DNA from 2 places in the Kitasatospora sp. NPDC001309 genome. Region 1 is predicted to be linked to the other one. Evidence: predicted binding sites of a transcription regulator. Region 1 holds the regulator's gene; the other holds the start of a gene.

Region 1 (6,179 bases):
CTTCAACGGCAACCAGGGCAGCGGTGGCGGCGGCGGACTCGGCGACGTCTTCGGCGGCCTCTTCAACCGCGGCGGCGCCCGGCAGGCCCAGCCCCGGCGCGGAGCCGACGTCGAGACCGAGGTGACGCTCTCCTTCGAGGAGGCCGTCGACGGCGCGACCGTCCCGCTGCGGATGACCAGCCAGGCCCCCTGCCGGCTCTGCAACGGCACCGGCGCCAAGACCGGCACCACCCCCCGGGTCTGCCCGACCTGCGTCGGCGCCGGCACCGTCAGCCGCGGCCAGGGCGCCTTCGCGCTCTCCGAGCCCTGCAAGGACTGCCGCGGCCGGGGCATGATCGTCGACGACCCGTGCCCCGACTGCCACGGCAGCGGCCGGGCCAGCTCCGCCCGCACCATGCAGGTCCGCATCCCGGCCGGCGTCCAGGCCGACCAGCGGATCCGGCTCAAGGGCAAGGGCGCCCAGGGCGAACGCGGCGGCCAGCCCGGTGACCTCTACGTCACCGTGCACGTCGACCCCCACCCGGTGTTCGGGCGCAAGGGCGACAACCTCACCGTCACCGTCCCGGTCACCTTCCCCGAGGCCGCCCTCGGCGCCACCATCGAGGTGCCCACGCTGAACGGCCCCGCCGTGAAGCTCAAGCTCCCCCCGGGCAGCGCCAACGGCCTCACCATGCGCGCCCGCGGCAAGGGCGCCACCCGCAAGGACGGCACCCGCGGCGACCTCCTCGTCACCGTCGAGGTCGTCGTCCCCCAGCACGTCGCCGGTGACGCGCTGGACGCCCTGGAGCAGTACCGCGAGGCCACCGCCTCCGACGACCCACGAGCCGCTCTCTTCCGGGCGGCGAAGGGAGCGTGACGACCAGATGTCCCCGAACCCGCTGAACCCGACGAACCCGATGGACCCGATGGCCTCCAACGGCCCGATCGGCCCGGGCCTCGGCGAAGGCCTCCCCGGCAACCCCGCCGGCGGCCGCCCCCGCCGCGCCGCGTCCGCGCCGCAGTACGTCCTCACCGAGGACACCCCGGTGTACGTCATCTCGGTCGCCGCCGAACTCTCCGGCCTCCACCCGCAGACCCTGCGCCAGTACGACCGCCTCGGCCTGGTCTGCCCCGACCGCACCGCCGGCCGCGGCCGCCGCTACTCCGCCCGGGACATCCAGCAGCTGCGCGAGGTCCAGCGGCTCTCCCAGGACGAGGGCATCAACCTGGCCGGCATCAAGCGGATCATCGAGCTGGAGAACCAGGTCAGCGCCCTCCAGTCGCGCATCACCGAACTGGCCGACTCCCTCGAAGGCGCCGCCACCGCCCTCCAGCAGCGCGAGGCCGCCGTCCACGCCTCCTACCGCCGCGACCTCGTCCCCTACCAGCCCCCCACCCCCCAATCCAGCGCCCTCGTCGTCTGGCGCCCCAAGCGCTGACCCGGGGCCCGCACCGCACCACCAGCCGCCGGCTCCCTCCTGTTCGGGGGGTGCCGGCGGCTGCGTTGCGGTGAGAGAGTGGCAGCCGACCAGCGGCCCGAACCAGTACGGAACGTCCTGACCATCCTCCGACCGAGGATCGGCACCCTAAAATCCAGGAGACCAGATCTTGGACATCTTCGGATCGACGGCAGGGAGCCGCAAATGAGTGGACGAGCCCACGCGGCTTCCACCCAAGGTGGGCCACACGCCCTCTCGGCAGAAGCGCGCACCGCGTACCTGGAGATTGTCCAAAATGGTGGGCGTTTTCCCAGCAATGCTCATTACCCCGAGAGCGGCAATCCGCTGGCCGAGTTGATCGACATAGGACTGCTTGTCCCCGATTCGGACGAGCCCGGCATCCTCGTTGCAGTTGATCCCGCTCAACTCGCCGATCGCATCAGCAACACCTGGCAAAGGCAAGCGCTGGACTTGCTGTCACGCGCCGTTTCACTGCCACTTGAGCTCCAAGAGCTCTCCAATGAATTCCATTCCCAGCGCCAGACGGGCGGCTCGATCGAATACATCCATGGAAAGGTTCTCATCAATCAGCGCCTAGGCCAGTGCATTTCCGCCGGAATGGAAGAGGCACTGGCGCTCCAGCCAGGAGGACCGCGACCGCCAGAGCTCCTCGACGCCATGATCGAGCGAGACCTGGAAACGCTGCACCGTGGAACGACAATGCGCACGATCTACCACGCCAGCACCCGCTACCACCAGCCAACACGGGACTACGTGGCGAAACTCGCCAAGGCCGGCGGACAGTACCGGACTCTGGACGAACCCTATATTCGCTTGATTGTCATAGATCGGCGAATTGCGGTCATTCCAATCGCAGACGACATGACCTCGGCCGCCTTTATATTTGAGCCAACCATTGCCAACTATCTCGCCGAGGCAGTGTTCGAACCAAGCTGGAACCGGGCACTTGATTTCGATGGAGACCGGGCCGTACCCCAGCAGGTGGTGTCCCGTCTGCGCCAGACGGTCATCGACCTACTTCTTGCCGGCACCAATCACCGAGTCATAGCAAGGCGGTTGGGCATCAGCGAGCGCACGCTGGCTCGACACATCGCGGAGATGAGGGAGGAGTACAACGTCGACTCCCTGTTCCAGCTCGGATACGCCCTCGCCAGAGCTTCAGAGGTGCCACCCCAGTAAGGCCGACGCCTTGCAGTGGGCCTTTCCGAAGTCCCGGCCCAACGCGGCTTCGCCGCTCCTGCCCTGGCGCCCACTCAAAACGGAACCGCCAAGACGATCGTCAGGACCACCCCAGGTCGTCAGCAACAGAAACAGCCGCCGACACAGACGCGGGCGGGGCATCAGCATCAACTGCCGTGAGATACACACCCACCAGAGCAGCCGCACCAATGGCCAGAGGCAGCAGCGCCCTACGGACAAATCGGTACATGCGAGACATGCGCCCACCCCTTCCGTCTTGTATCGAACGAATCAGCAAGAGAAGCACTATCGTCCACATGCTGCCGCATAACACTCGTAGCTGCCAAGCTCACCCACAGAGTCAGCTGCGTCATCTCCCTGCCAGGCAGCCAGATGACACAGGGCAACCCTGGACGCGACGGGCCGGATCGATGGACGATCAGTTCGCTCTCGATGGTCTCAGCAAGCCTGGCAAACTTGGCAATGCCCATTCAAACGAGCGACCAGTACCTCACCACACAAGACAAGCCCAAAGCCTGAGCAGCCCATGTTCCCGCCAGTCGGCGTGCCGATAGGCCTTAAGGCAATCCCCCGGAGTCGACATGACCGAGCCCTACCTGCGTCACAACGACAGCCAGGCCCCTGAGGGTCGGCGTGCACGTGTGTTCCTGGCCGCGCCGCTGATGCGGCTGACCGGCCCCGCGGACAGCGTGGTGACGCTCGCCAGCCGGACGCGGCTGACGACGCTCCGCACCACCCTCCTGCGCAGCGGTGCCGCCGTGTACAGCGCGCACCACAGCGATGCCTGGACCGTCGCCGGCCGGGCACCCGAGCCCCGCGTCCCCTCCGACTTCCGGGCGCTCCAGTCCGCGGACCTGGTGTTCGCCTACGTCGGCGCCCCGCTCTCGGCCGGTGTCAGCCTCGAACTCGGTTGGGCGTCGGCGCTGCGGAAGCCGATCGTCCTTCTCGTCGACGAGGCCATCACCCACAACCCGCTGATCGCCACCATCGAGCAGGTCGCCCCCGTCCTGCCGCTGGTCTTCGACGACACCTGGTCCCAGGAGGCCCTCCACCACACCGTGGAGACCGCCCTCGACTGGGCCGGCATGGCGCTCTCCCTCCGCGAGGGTTTCTGGACCGCCCCCGGCGACCGCTTCAACGTCCCCCGGCAGCAGCAGACCTCCGTCCCCGGCTACTGGCCGACCGGCGCCGCCACCGGCTGAGCAGGGCTCACCCACCGGACTCCCCCGTCCGGGCTCCCCGCATCTGCCAGCCGAGCTGGAACAGCGTCTCGGCGTCGTACACCTCACGCAGCCGGGCGATGTGACCGGCCACCGTGCGCTCGCTCAGGCCCATGCGACTGGCGATCGCCCGCTGTGTGAGACCCCTGGCGAGCAGGCGACCCACCTGCTCGTAGGTGGCCGGCGAACTGCCCGCTGCCAGTGACGCCCAGTCGACGGCCAGTGCCTGAGCCCACTGCTGCTCGAAGACCCCGACCAGGTAGGCGACCATCGCGGGGTCGTCCACCACGGCGACGACCGTGTTGTCGGAAGCCGCAGGAATCATGGCCACCGTGCGGTCGAAGATCAGGGTCCGGGTGAACGTGCCCTCCAACACCCGGATCGGAGCGCCGATCCGGGTCGACTCCAGCGCGAACCCGACGGTCGGCGGATCGGAGCAGACCGAGGGCTCGAAGGTGGTGCGGATGGATCCACCCGCTTCGATGTAGCGCCGGCTCTGCTTCAAGGAGTCATTCATGTGCTCCGGCGGGCGAGCCCCGCCGGGCTGGGCGCACAACGCCTCGTGCGGGTAGTCCTTGACCAGCTGTGAGATCAGGTGCCGGATCTCCTGCATGCCGGCCATCCTCCGGACTCCGCCGACCGGGTCCATCCGGCGAGGAGCCACGTCGTAGGCCTGGGTCAGGTCGTCCAGCAGGTCAGGGACGGCGGCGGCGCGGGCGAGGAGACGGGCGCTCTCCTCCCGCAGGTCCGCACCGATGCGCTCGCCGACGGAGCGGGGGTTCACCGCGCTGTAGGACCCGTCCGCAGCGCGGAGGACGAGCAGGCCGAGGTCGGCGAGCTGCTTCACGGCAGCGTCGTCCTCGGGGCGGATCTCCCCGACGCGAATCCGGCCGCCCTCGGCCAGGATCGCCCGGTAGAGCTCACGGGCGGCGCCGTCGGGCAGGTCGAGTACCGGCTCAGGCATCGCGGGCTCCCCGCATCTGCCAGCCGAGCTGGAACAGCGTCTCGGCGTCGTACAGCTCCCGCAGGCGCGCGATGTGACCGGCCACCGTGCGCTCGCTCAGGCCCATGCGGGTGGCGATGGCGCGCTGGGTCAGGCCTCGGGCGAGCAGGCGGCCAACCTGCTCGTGGGCTACCGGGGCGGAGCCGGCTGCGAGTGACTCCCAGTCCACGGCCTGGGCCTGCTGCCACTGCTGCTCGAAGACCCCGACCAGGTAGGCGACCATCGCGGCGTCCTCGACGACGGCGGCGACCGTGTGGTCGGGGGTGGCCGGGATCATGGCGACGGTGCGATCGAAGATCAGCGTCTTGGTGAAGGGCCCCTCCAGCAGCCGGATCGGGGCACCGACCTGGGTGGAGTGCAGCGCGTACCGGACCGTCCGTGGATCGGTGCAGGCCGACGGTTCGAAGACGGTGAACATCGCCCCGCCCGCTTCGACGTAGCGGCGGCTGTGGTCGAGCGTGTCCTGCATGTGGTCGTGGGGCCGGGGTCCGCCGGGCTGAGCTGCGAGGACCTCGTGCGGGTAGTCCTTGACCAGCTGCGAGATCAGGTGCCGGATCTCCGGCATGCCGACCACCCGCCGGACCCCGCCGACCGGGTCGGCGCGACGGGGCGCGGTGTCGTAGGCCTGGGTCAGGTCGTCCAGCAGGTCCGGGACGGCCGCGGCGCGGGCGAGGAGACGGGCACTCTCCTCCCGCAGGTCCGCACCGATGCGCTCGCCGACGGCACGCGGGTTCACCGCGCTGTAGGTGCCGTCGGCGGTGCGGAGGACGAGCAGGCCGAGGTCGGCGAGCTGCCGGACGGCGGCCTCGTCCTCGGGGCGGACCTCGCCGATGCGGATCCGGCCGCCCTCGGCCAGGATCGCGCGGTAGAGCTCACGGGCGGTGGCGTCCGGCAGGTCCGGGTCAGGCACTGCGGGCTCCCCTCATCTGCCAGCCGAGCTGGAACAGCGTCTCGGCGTCGTACGACTCACGGAGGCGGGCGATGTGGCCGGCCACCGTGCGCTCGCTCAGGCCCAGGCGGGTGGCGATGGCACGCTGGGTCAGCCCTCGGGCGAGCAGACGGCCGACCTGTTCGTGGGCGGCGGCTTCGGTGGAACCGTCCGCGAGGGCGGCCCAGTTGACGCCTTCGGCCTGTTGCCAGTGCGTCTCGAAGTCCCGCACCAGGAAGTCGACCACGGCCGGGTCCTCGATGAAGGCCGCACTGCTGTCGTCCGGGGCGGCGGGGATCACCGCCACGGTCCGGTCGAGGATCATCAGCTGTCGGAACGGGACGGGCAGGACCCGGATGTGGCAGCCGGCCTCCGTCAGTCGCGCGGCG
Region 2 (6,179 bases), on a different contig from region 1:
ACCGGGCCCCTCGCCGCGATCGCGGCGAGGGGCCCGGTCCGCTCCTGCGGGTCCGTGCCTCAGCCGCCCGTGAGCGGCCCCGGGTCGGCGACGATCGCGCGCACCACGCCCACCGCCGCCCCCAGCAGCGGCCCGCGCCGGCCGAGCCGGGACACCGTCAGCCGGTCCTGCGCCCAGGGCCGGACCGTCACCCGGGCCGCCAGCTCGTGCCGCATCGCCGGCAGCAGCCAGGGCGCCAGCCGGGCGTAGCCGCCGCCCAGCACCACCTCGGCCGGGTCCAGCAGGTTGACCGCCCCGGCGGCGGCGATGCCGAGCGCGGCACCGGCCCCGGCCAGCGCCGCCCGGACCGGCTCGTCCCCGGCGCCGGCGCGTTCGGCGAGCAGCGTCACCCAGTCCCCGCGCACCCCGGCCAGCCCCGCCGCCCGCAGCACCGCCGCCTCGCCCGCGTACTGCTCCAGGCAGCCGTGCGACCCGCAGGCGCAGCGCCGCCCCTCCGGGTGGACGGGCACGTGGCCCAGCTCGCCCGCGTAGCCGCGCGCCCCGCGCAGCAGCCGGCCGCCGACCACCACGGCGGCGCCGACGCCGGCCTCGGCGGAGACGTAGAGGAAGTCCTCCGGGCCCTCGCCCAGCCAGCGTTCGGCCAGGCCGCCGAGGTTGGCCTCGTTGTCCGCGTCGACCGGCAGCTCGGCCAGGCCGTCGCCGACCACGCGCAGCGCCGGGCGCAGTTCGGCGGCCAGCGGGACGTCCTGCCAACCGAGGTTGGCGGCCCGCTGGAGCACCCCGCCGCTGCCGACCAGCCCGGGCACGGCCAGGGTCAGCCCGGCCGGGCGCAGGCCGGACTCGGCGACGGCCGAACGCACCAGCCGGGCCAGGTCGGCCATCACCGCGGCGGGTTCCCGGCCGTGGTTGGCGCTCTCCTCGCGCCGCCAGGCCCGGACCTCGCCGCGCAGGTCGACCACGCAGACGCCGAGGTGGCGGACCCCGATCTCGGCGCCGAGGCCGCCGGGCCCGAGCGGGTTGAGGCCGAGCGCGGTGCCGGGGCGGCCGACCTTGCCGCTGGGGGCGGCCGGGCCCTCCTCGACGACCAGGCCGGCCGAGATCAGCTGTTCGGCGAGCGAGGAGACCGCGGCCCTGGTCAGCCCGGTTCCGGCGGCCACCTCGGCGCGCGAGCGGGGGCCGCGCGCGATCAGGCCGAGCACCAGGGCCAGGTTGGCCCGGCGCATCCCCTGCTGACTGGCGGGCCCGGTCCGGACGCCGTCCGGCTCCCCGCGCATAACCTCACCTCACGGTCGTAGGGCGTGTCTTGTGGATCTTGTCGGATGGGCCGCGGCGTCGGGGTGCGTGCATCGCAAGGCGGAGGAGGGAGGCGATGCGGAGCATCGGGCGACCGACGACAACGCGGCGAGGTGCGTGCCCTGGCGTCGCGGACCCGGCAGGGATCCGCAAGACACGCCCTATGGCACATCCCGTGGCATCTCGGGTGCAGCGTAACCGGGTTCCGGCTCCGCGTGCGCCCGGGCGGCGGGGCTGGTGAAGACCCAGCGCCGCATCGCCCAGAAGCGGAACAGCATGGCGACGAAGGTGCCGACCACCATCCCGCTGAGGAAGTCGGCGACCTCCTGCTGGAACGGGTCGACGTACGGTTCGCGCAGGTCGAGGGCGTACCGGGAGAGCGCCAGCGGGATGTCGTTGACGCCGATCGCCACCGCGCTGACCAGGAAGAACAGCAGGGCCTCCGGTCGGCGCCCGTCCGTCCGGAAGGCCCAGCGGCGGTTGAGCACGTAGGAGACGACGGTGGCGATCACCGTCGCCACCGTCAGGGCCACCACCGGCTGGTGCTGCAGGACGGTGAACTTGAGCTCGACGTCGATCACCGTGGTGAGGACGAAGCAGCCGCTGCCGACCGTCAGGAACTTCACCAGCCGGCGGTGCCGCACCAGGAACGGCCGCAGCCGCGCCGGCACCCGGGCCAGGACGCGCTGCGTGGGGGACGGCATCTCCGCAGTGTGGCACGCGGCGGGGCCGGTCCGGCGGATCCGCCGGACCGGCCCCGCCGACCGCCTCAGGCCGCGGCGACCAGCACCCCGGCCGGCTCCAGGGCCAGCGCCAGCACCTCGCGCACGTCGGCCACCGGGTGGACGGTGAGCCGCTCCAGCACCTCGGCCGGGACGTCGTCCAGGTCGGCCTCGTTGCGCTTGGGGATGATCACCGTGGTGACGCCGGCCCGGTCGGCGGCGAGCAGCTTCTGCTTCACCCCGCCGATCGGCAGCACCCGCCCGGTCAGCGACACCTCGCCCGTCATCGCCACGTCGGTGCGCACCTTGCGGCCGGAGAGCAGCGAGGCCAGCGCCGTGGTCATGGTGATGCCGGCGCTCGGCCCGTCCTTGGGGACGGCCCCGGCCGGGACGTGCAGGTGCACGCCGCGGTCGCGCAGCGAGGTGACCGGCAGTTCCAGCTCGGCGCCGCGCGAGCGGAGGTAGGAGAGCGCGATGTGCGCGGACTCCTTCATCACGTCGCCCAGCTGCCCGGTCAGGGTCAGCCCGGTGCCGCCCGTCTCGGCGTCGGCCAGCGAGGCCTCGATGTAGAGGACGTCGCCGCCGGCGCCGGTGACGGCGAGGCCGGTGGCCACCCCGGGGACGGCGGTGCGCCGCTCGGCGGGTGCCTGGGCGGCCTCCGGCACGTGGTGCGGGCGGCCGATCAGGGCGGGCAGGTCCGCCGCGCCGACCGCGGCGGGCAGCTCGCGCTCGCCGAGCTCGGCCTGTGCGGCGATCTTGCGCAGCACCCGGGCGATCGAGCGCTCCAGGGTGCGCACGCCCGCCTCCCGGGTGTACTCCCCGGCGAGCCGGCGCAGCGCCTCCTCGTCCACGGCGACCTGTCCGTCGGCCAGGCCGGCCTTCTCCAGCTGGCGCGGGAGCAGGTGGTCGCGGGCGATGACGACCTTCTCGTCCTCGGTGTAGCCGTCCAGGCGGACCAGCTCCATCCGGTCGAGCAGCGGCTCGGGGATGGCCTCCAGCACGTTGGCGGTGGCGAGGAAGACCACGTCGGAGAGGTCGAGTTCGACCTCCAGGTAGTGGTCGCGGAAGGTGTGGTTCTGGGCCGGGTCCAGCACCTCCAGCAGGGCGGCGGACGGGTCGCCCCGGTAGTCGGAGCCGACCTTGTCGATCTCGTCGAGCAGGACGACCGGGTTCATCGATCCGGCCTCCTTGATCGCCCGCACCAGCCGGCCGGGCAGGGCTCCGACGTAGGTGCGCCGGTGGCCGCGGATCTCCGCCTCGTCCCGGACGCCGCCGAGCGCGACCCGGACGAAGGTACGGCCCATCGCGCGGGCCACGCTCTCGCCGAGCGAGGTCTTGCCGACGCCGGGCGGCCCGACCAGGGCGAGCACCGCGCCTCCTCGGCGGCCGCCGATCTGGCCGAGCCCCTGGTCGGTCCGGCGCTTGCGGACGGCCAGGTACTCGACGATCCGCTCCTTGACGTCGCCGAGGCCGGCGTGGTCGGCGTCGAGCACGGCGCGGGCGCCGGCGATGTCGTACGCGTCCTCGGTGCGCTCGTTCCAGGGCAGCTCCAGGACGGTGTCCAGCCAGGTGCGGATCCAGGAGCCCTCGGGCGACTGGTCGGAGGAGCGCTCCAGCTTGTCGACCTCCTTGAGCGCGGCCTCGCGGACCTTCCCGGGCAGGTCGGCGGCCTCGACCCGGGCGCGGTAGTCGCCCTCCTCGTCGGCCGGGTCGCCGTTCAGCTCGGCCAGCTCCTTGCGGACGGCCTCCAGCTGGCGGCGGAGCAGGAACTCCTTCTGCTGCTTGGCCACGCCCTCCTCGACGTCCTTGCGGATGGTGTCGTTGACCTCCTCCTCGGCGAGGTGGTCGCGCAGCAGGGTGAGCGCGTACTCCAGGCGGGCGACCTGGTCGGCCTCCAGCAGCACCTTGAGCTTCTGCTCGGCGGTGGCGAAGGGCGCGTAGCCGATGTTGTCGGCGAGCTCGCCGACGCCCTCGATCTGCGCCACCCGGTCGACGATCTGCCAGGCGCCGCGCTTGCGCAGCCACTGGGTGGACAGCGCCTTGTACTCCTTGACCAGCTCGGCGGCCCGCCCGGCCACCGGCGTGCCGACCGAGGACTCCTTGAACGGTGTGGTCTCCACCCAGAGGGCGGCGCCGGGGCCGGTGGTGCCGACCCCGATCCGGACCCGGCGCACGGCGCGCACCAGCGCCGCCGGGTCGCCGTCGGCCAGCCGGCCGACCTGTTCCACGGTGGCCAGCGTGCCGGCCGCCGCGTACGAGCCGTCCACCCGCGGGACCAGCAGGACCTGGGGCTTGCCGGAGCCGGTGGCCGCGGCACGGGCGGCCTCGACCGCGGCGCGCACCTCGGTGTCCTTGAGGTCCAGCGGGACGACCATGCCCGGGAGCACGACCTCGTCGTCGAGGGGCAGCACGGGCAGGGTGAGCGGTGTGGACGTCGATGCCATGATCTCTCCCCGGTCAGTGAACTTGAGTCGACCTGACTAAGGATTCGCGGGCGCCGGTTGTTCCCCGCACCTTGTTCGCTGTGAGCGAACAGGGCCGTCACCGGAACGGCCGGGGGGAGGCCTCGTCAAAAGGGAGCGGAAAGAACGGCCCAAGAGGGCCCCGGCGTCAGCGCGCGGTGGACGGCCGGCGCCCGGCCCGCACCGCCCCGGCGGCCGGGGGGACGATCGAGGGGACGACCGCGGAGAGCACGGAGGAGAGCACCGAGGAGGCGGACGGGGAAGCGGCGGAGCCGGCCGCCCGCACCCGGGCCGGGCGCAGCCGCGGCCCGGGCGGGCGCCGCTCGATCCGGCCCAGCCAGCGCCACAGCGCCATCCCGGTGAGCAGCGCGGCCGGGTGCCCCACCGCCGTGACCAGGTCCTTCTGGGTGGCGATCTGCTGGGCGAGCATCAGCCCGACGCCGGCCAGCGCCACCGCCCGCGCGCGCGGCGGCAGCGCCCCGGCGGCCGCGCCCAGGCAGGCGAGCACGCCGTAGCTGACGCCGATGTCCAGCTGGTCCATCGCCGCCGGGGCCAGCCGCCCGGTCTCCACCGCGGTGATCACCACGCCCTGGGAGAGCAGGGTGGCCGCCACGTGCCCGGCGGCGAACACCGCCGCCGCCCGGGCCGGGCCGACCCGGCGCTCCAGCGGGGCCAGGGTGAAGGCGAAACCCCACAGGTAGGGCAGCCACGATCCCCCGGCCACCCAGAAACCACTCAGCAACAGGGCGCGCAGCGGGTGCTGGAGCAGGTTGTGGCCGTCCGAGCTGGAGGCTTCCTGCAAACGCTGGACGAGTTCCGGATCGGCGATCCCGGCGAAGGTCGAGGTGACGCCGACGACCGCGAGATATCCGATCGTGAACGGGGTCCGCCGAGGTGTCGGCACGCGTTCCAGCAGCCATTCGACGGGACCGCCGCGCAACCGGGCCGGGAGCATTCCGTACGGCGCCCCCGAAGGCGCGCGCCCGCCGGCACCCCACCGCAGTCCAGCCATGACGCCTCCGCTCCCACACCCGCAGCCGCACGGCGCCCGGAGGGCGCCCGACGCCCCGGCGCGGAGGCCGGATTCCGCCCTGCGGGGCGTTGTCGCGGCCACGCTACGTCGAGGTTCTGAGAGGCACCTGAGAAAAGCCCGTGAAGACCGTCGACGACGGGACCGGCCGGATTCCCGACATTGGTCCAGACCTTCTCCCGATTAACGCGTCAGTAGGGCCTCTGACCGGCGACTTGGCGTCAACTGGACTGCATACGTACCGTTACGCAGTGAAAATTCGCCGGGTAAGGTATCGGCCCGTGCCCACTCCTTCGGTGGGCCCGAGGGCGGCCGGACAGCCGGCCCAGCGGGCCGGAAACGTCCGGTCCGCCTGCCGGGAGGCATCCGCTGTCCGTACGCTGCGAAGTGCGTGGGAGGAGTGGGCGGAAGACCATCCGTCCTCCACTCCCCGGTGCACGAACGGGACGGCGGACCCGGCACAGTCCACGACGGAACAAGACTACGAGCGGAGCCCCGCCATCCCCACAGGTGGCCGGCCCGCAGCCCTGGGGGCGGTGGCGTGACCGTGACAGAAATTCAGCAGGACAACCCCAACACCGGCGGCACTGTGAGCAGCCAGCGCAGAGTGCTGGTGGTGGAGGACGAACCCACGATCGCCGAGTCGATCGCGGCGCGACTGGGCGCCGAGGG

What was found. The regulator HspR, encoded in region 1, represses chaperone genes until heat shock. The targets are predictions, from matches to a motif close to TTGAGNNNNNNNNNCTCAA.
Region 2: the regulator HspR is predicted to act here: its motif matches at 4,482-4,500, upstream of lon (endopeptidase La).

What each region holds. Positions count from the first base shown of each region.
Region 1 covers NZ_JBIAXC010000006.1:271,198-277,376, reverse strand. The annotation lists gene dnaJ (molecular chaperone DnaJ) at 1-856, shown strand, start outside; gene ACFY2K_RS09125 (heat shock protein transcriptional repressor HspR) at 906-1,418, shown strand; gene ACFY2K_RS09120 (helix-turn-helix domain-containing protein) at 1,623-2,618, shown strand; gene ACFY2K_RS09115 (hypothetical protein) at 3,221-3,841, shown strand; gene ACFY2K_RS09110 (LuxR family transcriptional regulator) at 3,849-4,823, opposite strand; gene ACFY2K_RS09105 (LuxR family transcriptional regulator) at 4,816-5,772, opposite strand; gene ACFY2K_RS09100 (LuxR family transcriptional regulator) at 5,765-6,179, opposite strand, start outside.
Region 2 covers NZ_JBIAXC010000002.1:94,388-100,566, reverse strand. The annotation lists gene ACFY2K_RS02705 (ROK family protein) at 60-1,274, opposite strand; gene ACFY2K_RS02700 (GtrA family protein) at 1,455-1,997, opposite strand; gene lon (endopeptidase La) at 2,063-4,459, opposite strand; gene ACFY2K_RS02690 (rhomboid-like protein) at 4,626-5,489, opposite strand; gene ACFY2K_RS02685 (response regulator transcription factor) at 6,055-6,179, shown strand, end outside.